3 regions of the Megasphaera vaginalis (ex Srinivasan et al. 2021) genome follow, and region 3 is predicted to be linked to each of the others. Evidence: riboswitches for the same ligand, from Rfam matches in the RefSeq annotation. Region 3 holds a riboswitch; each other region holds the start of a gene.

Region 1 (4,728 bases), on a different contig from region 3:
TGAACTCGGCGACGAAGATGCCGATATTGCACCGGGCACGTTATTCGATAAACTTCCGGAAGATTGGGTTTGCCCGGAATGTGCTGAAGGAAAAGATCATTTCATTAAAGAATAGAAAGGAGTCTGCTCATGTATTGCGTACGAAACATCACAGATGATTTATATTGGGTCGGCGCCAATGACCATCGCACCCATTTATTTGAAAATATCCATCCCATCCCCTTAGGTGTATCTTACAATGCCTATCTGCTGATAGATAAAAGCACCGTTCTCTTCGATACCGTCGACTGGTCCGTATGCCGGCAGTTGTTGGAAAATATCGAACATGTTCTGAACGGCCGCAATTTAGATTATTTAGTCATCAATCATATGGAACCGGATCACGGCGCCTCCATTGAAGAAATCATTTTGCGTTACCCGAAGGTAAAAATCATCAGCACGGAAAAATCCTTCATGATCATGCGTCAATTCGGTTTCTCCATTGATAATCAGGAGTTGATCCAAGTTAAAGAAGGCGACGTCCAATCGTTCGGCAAACACCAGGTAACGTTTGTAGAAGCCCCGATGGTACACTGGCCTGAAGCCATGATCACGCTTGATCTCACCAACGGCGCATTGTTCTCGGCTGATGCATTCGGCTCCTTTATCGCCTTGGACGGCAAACTCTTTGCCGACGAAGTCAATTTCGACCGCGACTGGATTGACGAAGCGCGCCGTTATTATACGAATATTGTCGGCAAATACGGCCCCCACGTCCAGCATCTCCTGGGCAAAGCCGCTACGGTCCTGGATAAGATAAAAGTTATCTGCCCGCTCCACGGTCCCGTTTGGCGTCAGGATTTCGGTTATCTCCTCGATAAATATACGCATTGGAGCACCTATGAACCGGAAGAAAAAGGCGTCATGATCGTTTATGCTTCCATGTACGGCAACACGGAAGCCGCGGCACAGGCTTTGGCCTCGGAATTGTGTCAAAAAGGGATGTCCAACGTTCACGTCTATGACGTTTCCACGACACACGTCTCCACGTTGATTTCCGAAACCTTCAAGTATTCCCACATCGTACTGGCCTCCGTCACTTACAATTTGGGCATCTATCCGGTCATGCTCGATTATCTGGAACACATGAAAGCCCTTAATTTGCAAAAACGGACTGTCGCCATCTTGGAAAACGGCTCTTGGGCCGTCAAATCCGGTGATTTGATGCAGCAATTCATTGACGACAATCTGAAAAACATGACCGTTCTCAACGAACGCATCTCCATGGCCTCGACGTTAAAGGCGGACAAGAAAATCGAAGTCGTTAACACGGCCCAGGCTATTATCGATTCCATGCAGGAAGCCGCACAATAAAGGTCGAGCAAGACCCATTCATCCCCTAACAACGTGCAATTCCGGCAAAACGTGATAGCCTCCAGGTTAAATAAAGAGAGTCCCTGCCAATCGGCAGGGGCTCTCTTTGCATGGACAATCAGTTCAACCTGCGGCGCCGTACAAAAAGGCCCGCGAAAAGACGCCCGCTTTTCCATCGTCTGCAACGATGACAGCAGAACGCCGTCTCTGTTTTTCCTACTCTCTGCGGCCTGTGGAAATGCGATTAACGGCCTCAAAAAATATTGACGCCGTCAATCGGCGAATCTTTTTGTCGAAAAGTTCAGCCTTCACGCATTCTTTTAAAGCCGCGCCACGACCGTATGTAAAGACAGGCTGCAGTCTTCAAAAAGAGGTACCGCAGACCGACGGTCCACGATACCTCAACAACGCGCCTATTCCGTTTTTATTCAGGCATGCTTTACTTCCTGTTCCGTCCATGCCGTTTCCGTACCGATGATGCCGTGACGTGTCTTGTATTTAAGATAAGCCATGACTAAAAAAACGACGACAAGGCAGCCGGAAAAGAACTGCAAGGTTACGGCGTAGCTGTTGGTCGTTTCTCTGATCCAGGAAAGAAGCAGGGGCCCGGCAACTCCGGCAGCGCCCCAAGCCGTCAGGACCCGGCCGTGAATAGCGCTCAGTTCCAAGGTGCCGAAGAGATCGCTGAGATAGGCCGGCATACAGGAAAAGCCGCCGCCATAACAGGTTATGATCAGGAGTACGAGGATCTGAAAACTGAAGGAATTAGTAACGGTTGAAAGCTTATAAAAGGCTGCCACTTCCAAGGCAAAGAACAACAGATACGTATTGGCTCGCCCGATATAGTCGGAAACCGTCGCCCACGCAATGCGGCCGGCGCCGTTCATGAAGCCGATGATCCCGACCATGGACGCTGCCGCCAGCGGTGTCATATGGACGACTTCCTGCGCCATTGGCGACGCAACGGCAAGCAGGGCAATACCACAGGTAATGTTGGTGAAGAAGAGGAACCAAATCGTGTAAAGCTGCCATGTTTTCATCGCTTTTTTGACGGTGAACTGCGGTAGTGCCGCCGCATAGACAGGCCGTTTCCTGCCGCTTTCTTCCAGCACTTTATCCCGAGGTACGATATCACCGGCTGCAGGCGGCGCCAGATAAAGGGACGATGCCGTCATGACGATAAAATAAACGCCGCCGAGAATAACGAAGTTCGTCACCAGCCCGAAAGATTCAACAAGAAGTTGCATCACCGGTCCGGCAATCATGCTGGCAAACCCGAATCCCATAATAACCAGACCCGTGGCAAAACCGCGATTATGCGGAAACCATTTGACCAACGTCGACACCGGCGTTATATACCCCGTACCGAGGCCGATACCGCCGATAACGCCATAGGCCAGGTAAAGCAGCGGCAGACTGTGCAAATGTAATGCCAACGCCGTGCCGAACATACCGCCGCAAAAAAAGAATGCCGCCAAAAGTCCTGATTTGCGGGGCCCGATCTTCTGAACGAAAGCGCCCAGACAGCCGGCTGAAAGGCCCAAGAACAAAATAGCCAGAGAAAATGTCCACGTCGTTTCTTTCAACGTAAATCCCATGCTCTGCATGATCGGTTTGGTCAGCACACTCCACGCATATACACTGCCGATACAAATGTGAAGTCCCATAGCGGATAAAGCGATAAGCCACCGATTTCTCTTCATACAATACCCCTCTCTCGTACGAAAACGTAAAAAGAGATATAAAAAATACCGACCCTTTCCGGCCAAAGTATACATTCATATCTCTGCCCAGACGGTCGGCTCATACTTTATGCGATACGGTTCATGTGGTTAATTCCACTATCCGTCAGTTCCATATCGGTTTTGTTGTTCTTTTATTATAGGCAGTGACATATACTTTGTCAACTCTTATGATAAGATATAATAAATAATAATTATTTATTGATAAAAAGGAGCGAATCATGATGTATAATACACTTATCATCGGCTTCGGTAAAGCCGGCAAAACATTGGCAGGAAAGTTGGCAGCTAAAGGAGAAAAGGTTGCCCTCATTGAAAAAAGCTCACATATGTACGGCGGTACCTGCATCAATACGGGCGCCGGCCCCTTTATTCCCCCGATCAAAGGCATAAAAGATAACGCCTTCGTCTATGTCAGTGAAACCATCATGGATCTTGACGTCTTGCCTGAAAAGCTGACGATCATCGGCGGCGGTTATATCGGTCTCGAATTTGCTTCCATGTTTGCCGAATACGGCAGTGAAGTGACTATTCTGCAAGACGCCGACGTATTTCTCGGTCGTGAAGACAGTGATATGGCGCAAGCCATTCTCGCAGTCCTGACCGGACAGGGAATCCGTGTCGAAACCGGCGTTAACGTGACGGAAATAAACGACGGCACGACCCTATATGAAAAGGGCGGACAGATGCATACGCTGGCGGGAGACGCCGTTCTCGTCGCTACCGGCCGCCGCGTCGATACGACGGAACTGCAGCTGTCCAAAGCCGGGATCCGCACCGACGACGGCGGAATGATCGTTGTCGACGATCATCTGCGCACAACAGCGCCATCAGTTTGGGCGGCAGGTGACGTCTGCAACAAATTGCAATTTACGTACATGTCACTTGATGACAGCCGCATTATTTGGGACGATATATACGGCCAAAAAGTCCGAACTGTCGACAATCGCGGCGCGTTCGCCTACTCCGTCTTCATTAACCCCACATTCTCCCGCGTCGGCCTGAGTGAAGCCGAAGCCAAGCGTCAAGGACTTGCCTATACCGTCGTTTCCATGCCTGCAGCGGCTATTCCCAAAGCAAAGGTTTTGAGACAGGCCGACGGCTTGCTGAAAGCCTTAGTGGATCCGGAAACGGATCTGATTCTCGGTGCGCAGCTCTTCTGTGCCGATTCACATGAATTGATCAACATCATCCGCTTAGCGATGACACAAAATATCAAGTATACGGTTATTCGTGACTTTATTTTTACTCATCCGACACTGGCTGAAGGATTGAACGATCTTTTCGCCCTCGTTTGATCGCACTTGTTTGACGACAAACAGCCGCCATTACCGATGTAAAATCGGTAATGGCGGCTGTTTTATAACACTTGTTGTGTTTTTCATGCTATAACGCCGACTGTTGCGTATGCTGCGCCGCTGCAGCCTGTTCCGCCGCAAGTTGACTCAATGTCTGCCCTGCCGGCGCATCGCGGAGAACGTACGGATTTTCATCGCTCTTTCCCGCCGTCGCCGTAGCGAAATCGCTTCCAGATGCTCCTTTTTCTTTCAAAACGGCAAAGCCATAATCCAATAACGCCGCGGCATCGCCGAAACGATCAGAAGAATTCATTACAGCGGCGACGAGCGTCTTC
Region 2 (4,728 bases), on a different contig from region 3:
ACAATAAACCCTGCGCCCGTGCAGACGCGCACATCTTTGACCGTAACGGTAAATCCTGTCGGCGCGCCAAGCAGATCGGCATTATCCGATAAGGAATACTGCGTTTTCGCTACACAGACAGGCATTTTGTCCAGCCCCAGTCTTTCCAATTCTTCCACTTGTTTCTTCGCTCTGCTTTCAAAGATGACGCCGTCACCGCCATAAATTTCCCTGACGATCGTTTCCAATTTTTTGGCAATAGATTCCGTTGCTTCATAAAGCGGTTTATACGGTTTCTTCGGTGCCGCCATGAGCGCCAGTACCTTTTCACCCATATCCAGTCCGCCGGCGCCGCCTTGCGCCCAGCAATCGCCCAAACTGACATCAACGCCGTAAGCGCGGCAAAGATCGGTCAATTTTTCAATTTCCGCCGGCGTATCGGTCAGGAAGCGGTTGATGCTGACCAGAACGGGAACATCAAATTTACGCATATTTTCAATATGCTTGGCCAGATTGGCAAACCCTTTTTCCAGAGCGACCACATCTTCCACTTGCAAATCGCTTTTTTTCACACCGCCATGCATTTTCAAAGCCCGAATTGTTGCTACGAGCACGACGGCATCCGGTTTAATACCGGCAAACCGGCATTTAATGTCCATAAATTTTTCGCCGCCCAGATCGGCGCCGAAACCGGCTTCGGTAACCGTGATTTCCCCCATCTTCATGGCCAGTTTCGTCGCTACGACGGAATTGCAGCCGTGCGCAATATTGGCAAAAGGACCGCCATGAACCAGCGCCGGTGTGTTTTCCGTCGTCTGCACGAGATTGGGCTTGATGGCGTCTTTCATCAAAACAGCCATGGCGCCGGCAACACCGAGATCGCCGGCCCGAACAGGCTGCCCGTCCAAATCGTAGGCGACGATAATATTCGCCATGCGCCGCTTCAGATCCATCAGATCTTCCGCCAGGCAAAGGACGGCCATAATTTCCGAAGCGACGGTAATCATGAAGTGGTCTTCTCTGGGAAAGCCGCAAACGGTTCCCCCCATAGCGACGACAACATTACGCAGCGCGCGATCATTCATATCCATGACGCGTTTCCAGACGACCCGGCGGATATCAATGCGCAGGGAGTTTCCCTGATGGACGTGATTATCAATAGCTGCTGCAAGCAGGTTATTGGCCGTTGTAATGGCATGCATATCGCCGGTAAAGTGGAGATTGATATCCTCCATCGGCAATACTTGCGAATAGCCGCCGCCGGCGGCGCCGCCCTTAATCCCGAAAACGGGGCCGAGAGACGGCTCGCGCATGGCGACGATCGTCTTATGTCCCATGCGATTCAGCGCCTGCGCCAGGCCGATCGTCGTCATCGACTTTCCTTCACCGGCCGGTGTCGGATTGATTGCCGTTACCAAGACCAATTTACCGTCCCGGTTTTTGGACAGGCGTCGAATCGCGTCAAAGGATATCTTTGCCTTGTATTTACCGTATAATTCCAAATCATCTGCCGTCAAGCCCACTTTTTCCGCAATGCTCGTAATCGGTTCCAACGTTGTCCGTTGCGCGATTTGAATATCACTCAATACTTTTTCCATCGTCATCGTCAGCTCCTCGATAGTAGCAAAAAAAATACCGACATTCCGGAATCTCTGCCCAGACGGTCGGCTCGCATCGATCATGCTCCCTGTGGTCAACCCACTTCCGTCAGTCACATGATCTATGCATTTATTATACAAAACGGCATCTGTCTTTGTCAATCAGCCGTCCCTGCAAGGCCCCTGTCCGCTTATTCAATAAGCACCGTTTGTACAGCTGAAAGCGCAACTGTTCCGCCGATACGAAGCGACTGCAATTCCCCGTCATCGACTTTGGCAGCAATCGCAATTGCGCCGCCCGGCTGGCGCAATGTACAAGCTACATTCCGTCTCCCGACACAGGCCAACGCCGCCGCTGCCGCTGCCGATCCGCTGCCGCAACTTCGTTCCCAGTAACGTGTATCCGTTTCCGCCACATAGACGGCAGGAACCATGGTCAGCGCCTGCGTATCGACAATGATTAGCCCGTATGCCGCATAGGCGTCAGTAGAGACATATTCGCGCAGCGCCTGCCAATAAATTTCCTTATCGACATTATCGCCGGTTTGTACGAAATAAACGAAATGCACGATTCCCGGCAACGTCACCTTGAAAAACCGGTACGGTAAATCATTGACGGGAATCAGCACGGCTTCCACCGACTCCGGCAGAGGCATATCAATGACGGCTTGAAAAACATCCCCTTTACGCTCAACGGCAACACCTAACGGCACAGTGCAACCCGAACAGGATACACGATACATTCCCTTGTCCTCTCTCGTCAAGGACAGGGCATAAGCGGCGGCACTGCGCGAAGCGTTACCGCAAAACTCGCCGCCCATCATATCAATGCGAAGAGCAGTGCCGTCTGCCGGATCCATGGTCAGATAAGCAACCTGTTCCGCTTCAAGTGCTTCGGAGACGAGCAACTTGGCGGCTACAACACTATGATCAGCCCGATCGATTCGATCCAAGACAAGAACAGTCGTGTTCCCGCTGGGATCTGCCATTACATAATGAATAGTTTGCATCACTTTTCTCCTTTCTTTTTTATTATACCATATCCCGTCACCGCCAAAATAAAAAGGACCCGCAAAATTTGCGGGTCCTTCTGCCAAGACTTACAGAACCAACGTCGGCGCTGCATACGTACGGCCGAGCAATTCCTGATTCAGCGCGTACAGCCCCTTCGGATCGGAACCGAAAAGTTCGTATTTTTTGATCAGTCCGTCGGCATTCTTTTCTTCCTCTCCCTGCTCTTTGACGAACCAGTCGAAGCATTGCATCGTACGATAATCGTGAACCTCGTCGGCAGCTCTGTAAATTTCATTGATCAGATGCGTGACATATTGTTCATGGGCATAAGCGGCCTTCATCGGATCGATGATATCGTTACAGGCCAAAGACGGTTTTTCAATCGCCTCAAACGTCACGGATTCACCGTTATTATGCAGATATGTACGCATCAGCATCGCATGATCGTGTTCTTCCTGCGCCTGCACATCGTACCAATGAGCAAACCCGTCGAGTCCTTTATCGTAATAAAAGTTGGCGAATGCCAAATACAGGTACGAAGAATAAAATTCCTGATTGATCTGTTTGTTAATAAGCTCTTTTACTTTGTTATCCAACATGCTGCGTTCCTCCTTGTCTATTCGCGGACCAGGGCTATTCCTAAAAATAGTCATCAACGCAATCTCTATAAGATTTATACATAGTAAACCACGTTTAAAATAAATTACAATGATTATTAACAAATAAATTGCTTTTTAAATAAAACTGCCGCCTCTCTTCTATAGAGCTGGCGGCAGTAATACGTTATTTTTTGACTAACTCTTCTTCTATCTGAATATGTAATTCATGAAGCTGTTTCGGCGTAACCGGTGACGGCGCTTCACTCATCGGATCGATAGCATTCTGCGTTTTCGGGAAAGCGATGACATCGCGAATGGATTTACGTTTCAGCATCAGCATGATCATCCGATCCAAGCCGAAAGCCAAACCGCCATGCGGCGGCGCGCCATATTCAAAGGCACGGAGCAAGAAGCCGAATTTCTGTTCCGCTTCTTCTTCCGTCAGGCCGATAGCTTTAAAAACGCGCTGTTGCAGTTCCGGCTGATAAATACGCAATGAACCGCCGCCCAATTCTACGCCGTTGAGAACGAGGTCATAGGCCTTGGCATAAACGTGGCCGGGATCGGTTTCCAACTTGTCCAGATCTTCGTCACGAATGGCTGTAAACGGGTGGTGCATGGCGACATACCGTTTTTCTTCTTCACTATATTCGAACATGGGGAAGTCGACGACCCAGGTAAAAGCAAATTCATCTTCACGGATACAGTTCGTACGGCGTGCCATTTCCTTACGCAATTCTCCTAAAGAAGCCGCGACGACAGAAGGTTTGTCGGCAATCATCAACACCAAGTCGCCCGTTTCGGACCCGCATTCTCTGCCGATAGCCTGAAGCGTGTCTTCACCGAGGAACTTCTTAACCTGTGATTTCAAGCCGTCCGGCGTAAAGCAGATCCAGGCCAGTCCTTTGGCGCCGTAGGTAGCAACGTATTCTACCAGTCCGTCCAGTTCGCGGCGCGGTATCTGTGAATATCCCTTAACATTAATCGCCTTGACCTGACCGCCGTTTTCAATCACGCTGCGGAAAACTTTGAATTCCGTATCTTTGACGAGCGCCGTAATATCGTGAAATTTCATGTCGAAACGGAGATCCGGCTTATCTGAGCCGTAATTTTCCATTGCATAATCCCAGGTGATCCGTCGGATCGGCCGCTCGATTTCATGACCCAAAACGGCTTGGAAGACATGGCAAATCATAGCTTCCGTCAGCTGGAGGATATCTTCTTGACTCATGAAGGACATTTCCAGGTCAAGCTGCGTAAATTCAGGCTGCCTGTCGGCTCTCAGGTCTTCGTCACGAAAACAGCGAGCGATCTGATAATAACGATCCATACCGGAAATCATCAGCAGCTGTTTGAAAATCTGCGGGGACTGCGGCAATGCGTAAAACTTGCCGTCATTGACGCGACTGGGCACGAGATAATCACGTGCTCCCTCTGGAGTGCTCTTGCACAATTCCGGCGTTTCGATATCGATAAAGCCGCGACTGTTGAGAAATTCACGCATAGCATGTTTAACGCGATGCCGCATAATCAAATTG
Region 3 (4,728 bases):
AATGGCTGCGGCGGCAAAGCTTGACGTCATCGCTATTTCCGACCACGATACGATGGCGGCATATGACGGTACGCACAGGCTGCATGATGGTGTAAAGATTATCAGCGCCATTGAAATGAGCAGTGACTGCGCCGATGAAGATGTCCATATTCTCGGCTATCATCTGGATCCGGCGAACGAAGAGTTGCAGGACTATTGCCGCGATTTCAAGGAGCGGCGCGCAGTACGGGCAAGAAAGATCGTTGAGAAATGCACGGCTCTCGGCTATGCGCTTGATCTCACCGTTGTCAATGATATACTGCGGCGCGGCGGTACTGTCGGCAGACCGCATATTGCGGCTATGTTGGTGGAAAAAGGCTATTTTTCATCAGTTTCTGCGGTCTTTGAAAGGATCCTTTCCCGTAACGGCCCGGCTTACGTTCCCTATGATCGTTACGATATCGACGCCTGCATTGAACTCATTCACCGTGCCGGCGGCCTGTCCTTTTTAGCGCACCCGTCGCTGCTTAAAGCGGCCTTGCCGCAGGTCTTGCAGCATCCCTTCGACGGCATAGAGGTATATCATCCGAAGAATCGGGGCCGGTATGACGAATTTCTCGGCATTGCGCGGGAAAAGGATTGGCTGGTCAGCGGCGGTTCCGATTACCACGGCACGATCGGCCGCTACCCTGACGGTCTCGGCGTTTTTTCCTTTGATGCGGCGCCGTTGCAGCCGCTCCTTTCTTATAAAGGATGAGAAAATGAAAATTATCGGATTTATCGGCCCCAGCGGCACCGGCAAAAGCCACCATGCGCTGGTTGTCGCTTATGACAATCATATTGACAGCATCATTGACGACGGTCTTCTCATCTATCAGAACCGCATTATTGCCGGCTGTTCCGCAAAAGATGAGACCAATCGCATGCGCGCCGTTCGCTGCGCCATCTTTCTTGAGCCGTCTCACGCCGCAGCCGTCCGCGAGGCGCTGAGCCGGGTAAAGCCGGAAAAACTGTTGATCCTGGGGACATCGAAGCACATGGTGCAGCGCATCCGCGAAGCCTTGTATTTGCCGCCTGTCGATGCGTATATCCGGATTGAAGAGGTTTCCTGCGCCGCCGAGATCGCCAAAGCCAGAGCCATCCGCAAAGCGGAGGGAAAACATATCATTCCCGTGCCGACAATGGAATTGAAATCCCATTTTCACGGCTATCTCCTCGATCCGATCCGTTCGTTTCTCCACAACCGGAGCGGCAAAAAAGGACCTGATTTCGAACAGTCCGTTGTCAGACCGATCTTCAGTTATTACGGTAAGCTCATCTTTTCTGATGACGTCTTTTTCGCTCTGATCCGTCATTGTTTGGCCGGGATCGACGGTATCGTCAAGGTAAACCGCGTCAAGGTGGCGAAGAATTATGTGCCGGGCAGCAACGGACTGGCCGTCGTTTTGGGCGTTACCGTCCGGTACGGCGTCCATATTAAGACGCTGATGCAGCGGATCCGCTGTTCGCTGCAGGACGACATCGAGTATACGACAGGCATGTCCGTCGACATTCTGAAGATTACCGTTCGTGATGTCGTCGAGTAAAATCCGTCTGTTGACAAGGCTGCGAGCCAGTTTGTATAATGAAAAAGGAATCATGTGACTGACGGAAGTGGGCTGACCACAGGGAGCATGATCGATAAAAAGCCGACCGTCTGGGCAAATGAGTCCGGGAGTGTCGGTGTTTTTTTTATTCCCAGGAGGAAATGACGATGAAAGAACTGCAATTGAAATACGGATGCAATCCCAATCAGAAGGCGACGAGAGTGTATATGAAAAACGGCGGCGACTTGCCGCTTGAAGTTATGAACGGCCGTCCCGGCTATATCAATTTGCTCGATGCGCTGAACAGCTACCAATTAGTTAAAGAACTGAAAGCAGCGACAGGACTGCCGGCTGCGGCCTCGTTCAAGCATGTCAGTCCGGCAGGCGCTGCCGTGGCTGTTGAAATGAGCGATACCTTGAAAAAGATATATTACGTTGACGATTTGGAACTGTCGCCGTTGGCCGGAGCCTATGCCTGTGCCCGTGGCGCTGATCGCATGAGTTCGTACGGCGATTTCGTCGCCCTTTCCGATACGTGCGACGCCGCGACGGCGACGCTGCTGAAACGGGAAGTTTCAGACGGCGTTATCGCACCGGGATATACGGAAGAAGCGTTGAAAATTTTGAAGGAAAAACGGCAAGGCTCGTATTGCGTATTGAAGATCGACGCCGCTTATGTGCCTGCAGTGCCGGAGCATAAAGAGGTCTTCGGCGTTACCTTTGAGCAGGACCGCAATAACGCGGTCATTACAAAGGATCTTTTTGCCGTTCGGCCGACGCGCAACAAAGAGATTCCCGAAAGCGCGCAGCGTGATTTGCTCGTGGCGCTGATTACCTTGAAATATACGCAGTCAAATTCGGTTTGCTATGTTAAAGACGGCATGACGATCGGCGTCGGTGCCGGACAGCAGTCGCGCGTCCACTGTACGCGCCTGGCAGGGAATAAGGCCGATGTCTGGTGGCTCCGGCAGAACCCGAAGGTGTTGGCGTTACCTTTCAGGGATGATATCCGTCGCCCTGATCGTGACAATACGATAGACGTTTATATCTCCGATGATTGGGAAGACGTCCTTGCCGACGGTGTGTGGCAGCAGTTCTTTACAAAAAAGCCGGAGCCTTTGACCGGGCGGGAAAAGAAAGAGTGGGTCGCACAACTTCGCGGCGTGGCTCTCGGCAGCGATGCCTTTTTCCCCTTTGGTGACAATATTGAACGCGCCCATCGCAGCGGCGTCGAATATATTGCACAGGCAGGCGGCTCCATTCGCGACGACAATGTCATTGAAACGTGCGATAAATATAATATGGCCATGGCGATGACAGGACTCCGTTTATTCCATCATTAAAGGATGGCAGACCGAAAGAGGTGACAAGTAAAAATACTTGACACCCCTTTCCCTTTCCTGTATACTTGCAACGTACGAATGACAGAGGCGGTGAAATCATGTTGGAAGATGTGCTTCGCAAAGGGCGGCTGTTGGACATATACGGGCCGTTACTGACGGAACGGCAGGAACGATGTATGGACATGTATTTCAATCAGGATCTTTCTCTCGCCGAAATCGGCGTAAATTTGGAAATATCCCGGCAAGGCGTTCATGATTTGCTGCATCGCGCCTCGCAGTCATTGGAACATTACGAAGCGAAGCTGCACCTGTTGGAACGGGCGCAGGTTCTGCAACGGGAAGTGGAAATGGCCGCCCGCCTTCTGGAAGGCGGCAGTACGGCGGAAATAGAAGAAGCAAAACGAATTTTACATCGCATCGAACTGTAAAGAAGGAGGTCCTCATGCCATTTGAAAGTCTTTCCGAACGCTTTCAGTCGGCTTTTAAAAAGCTTCGCGGCAAAGGCAAACTCTCGGAAGATGACGTTAATGAAGCGCTGAAAGAGATACGCCGCGCCCTTTTGGAGGCAGACGTCAACTTTGCGGTCACGAAGGATTTCATCAAAAAGGTTAGGGAAAAGGCTGTCGGAGAAGAAGTATTCAGCAGTCTGAATGCGTCGCAGACGGTCATTAAAATCGTTCGCGACGAATTGACGGAACTTCTCGGCGGAACGCAAAGCCGCATTGCGATCTCTTCACGGCCGCCGACGATCATCATGTTGGCAGGTCTGCAAGGCGCCGGGAAGACGACGACGGCGGCAAAGCTGGCGAAGAAGTTGAAAGGGCAAGGGAAACAGCCGCTCCTGGTGGCTTGCGACGTGTATCGTCCGGCTGCTGTTACGCAGCTTCAGGTGCTGGGACAGGACCTTGACATTCCGGTCTATACGGAAGAGGATTGCAAGGATCCGGTCGGCATCGCCGAACGGGCCGTCCCTTATGCGCTGGGGCATCTCCGCGATGTCATTATCATCGATACGGCAGGCCGCCTGCACGTCAATGAAGAATTGATGGCAGAGCTGATTCGCATCAAAGGCAGTGTCCATCCCCACGAAATTCTCCTGGTTGTCGACGCCATGACCGGTCAGGATGCGGTTACGGCAGCGTCAGCTTTTGATCAGGCCCTGGGCGTTGACGGACTGGTCATGACTAAGCTTGATGGTGATGCCCGCGGCGGTGCGGCGCTGTCGATTAAAGCCGTTACGGGAAAGCCGATCAAATTTATCGGCGTCAGCGAAAAGGCGGACGGATTGGAAGAATTTCATCCCAACCGTTATGCATCCCGCATCCTTGATCTGGGTGACGTTGAGACGATCATCGAAAAGGCGCAGGCCGCTTTCGACGAAGAATCGATGGCCGAGATGAAAGAGACCATGAAGAGCGGCGCTTTTACGTTTAACGATTTTCTGAAGCAGCTGCAGATGATCAAAAAAATGGGTAATCTCGGCGGTATTATGAGCCTGATACCGGGAATAGGAAAGTATAAGAAAGAATTGGATAAAGTTGATATGGACGGCAAGGAAATGAAGCACATTGAAGCTATTATCCGTTCCATGACGGAAAAGGAGCGAAGCAGTTCCAATCCGAAAATGCTCATCAAGGACAGCCGCAAGCGCAGAATCGCCCGCGGCAGCGGCACGCGCGTGCAGGATGTGAACCGTTTGCTGAAGCAGTTTTCAGAAATGCAGAAAATGATGAAGCAGGCGAAAAAAGCAAAAAACAAAGGGCGCGGCTTCATGCCTCGTCTTCCCTTTTAATAGAAGCCCCGGAATGGGGAGTATCCTT

What was found. Region 3 has a riboswitch for ZMP and ZTP ahead of HMPREF1250_RS02300 (phosphoribosylaminoimidazolecarboxamide formyltransferase). Riboswitches for the same ligand answer to the same signal wherever they lie in the genome.
Region 1: another riboswitch for ZMP and ZTP. It lies ahead of HMPREF1250_RS07320 (OFA family MFS transporter); the one in region 3 lies ahead of HMPREF1250_RS02300 (phosphoribosylaminoimidazolecarboxamide formyltransferase).
Region 2: another riboswitch for ZMP and ZTP. It lies ahead of HMPREF1250_RS09460 (formate--tetrahydrofolate ligase); the one in region 3 lies ahead of HMPREF1250_RS02300 (phosphoribosylaminoimidazolecarboxamide formyltransferase).

What each region holds. Positions count from the first base shown of each region.
Region 1 covers NZ_AWXA01000041.1:110,525-115,252, reverse strand. Annotated here, with positions in the region: gene HMPREF1250_RS12305 (FAD-binding protein) at 1-115, shown strand, start outside; gene HMPREF1250_RS07325 (FprA family A-type flavoprotein) at 130-1,353, shown strand; gene HMPREF1250_RS07320 (OFA family MFS transporter) at 1,782-3,056, opposite strand; ZMP/ZTP riboswitch at 3,135-3,219, opposite strand; gene HMPREF1250_RS07315 (FAD-dependent oxidoreductase) at 3,317-4,393, shown strand; gene HMPREF1250_RS07310 (D-alanyl-D-alanine carboxypeptidase family protein) at 4,482-4,728, opposite strand, start outside.
Region 2 covers NZ_AWXA01000053.1:58,271-62,998, reverse strand. Annotated here, with positions in the region: gene HMPREF1250_RS09460 (formate--tetrahydrofolate ligase) at 1-1,577, opposite strand, end outside; ZMP/ZTP riboswitch at 1,627-1,704, opposite strand; gene HMPREF1250_RS09455 (hypothetical protein) at 1,769-2,587, opposite strand; gene HMPREF1250_RS09450 (ferritin) at 2,678-3,190, opposite strand; gene aspS (aspartate--tRNA ligase) at 3,375-4,728, opposite strand, start outside.
Region 3 covers NZ_AWXA01000008.1:77,827-82,554, reverse strand. Annotated here, with positions in the region: gene HMPREF1250_RS02310 (PHP domain-containing protein) at 1-736, shown strand, start outside; gene HMPREF1250_RS02305 (Asp23/Gls24 family envelope stress response protein) at 741-1,565, shown strand; ZMP/ZTP riboswitch at 1,610-1,688, shown strand; gene HMPREF1250_RS02300 (phosphoribosylaminoimidazolecarboxamide formyltransferase) at 1,733-2,908, shown strand; gene ylxM (YlxM family DNA-binding protein) at 3,007-3,336, shown strand; gene ffh (signal recognition particle protein) at 3,351-4,700, shown strand.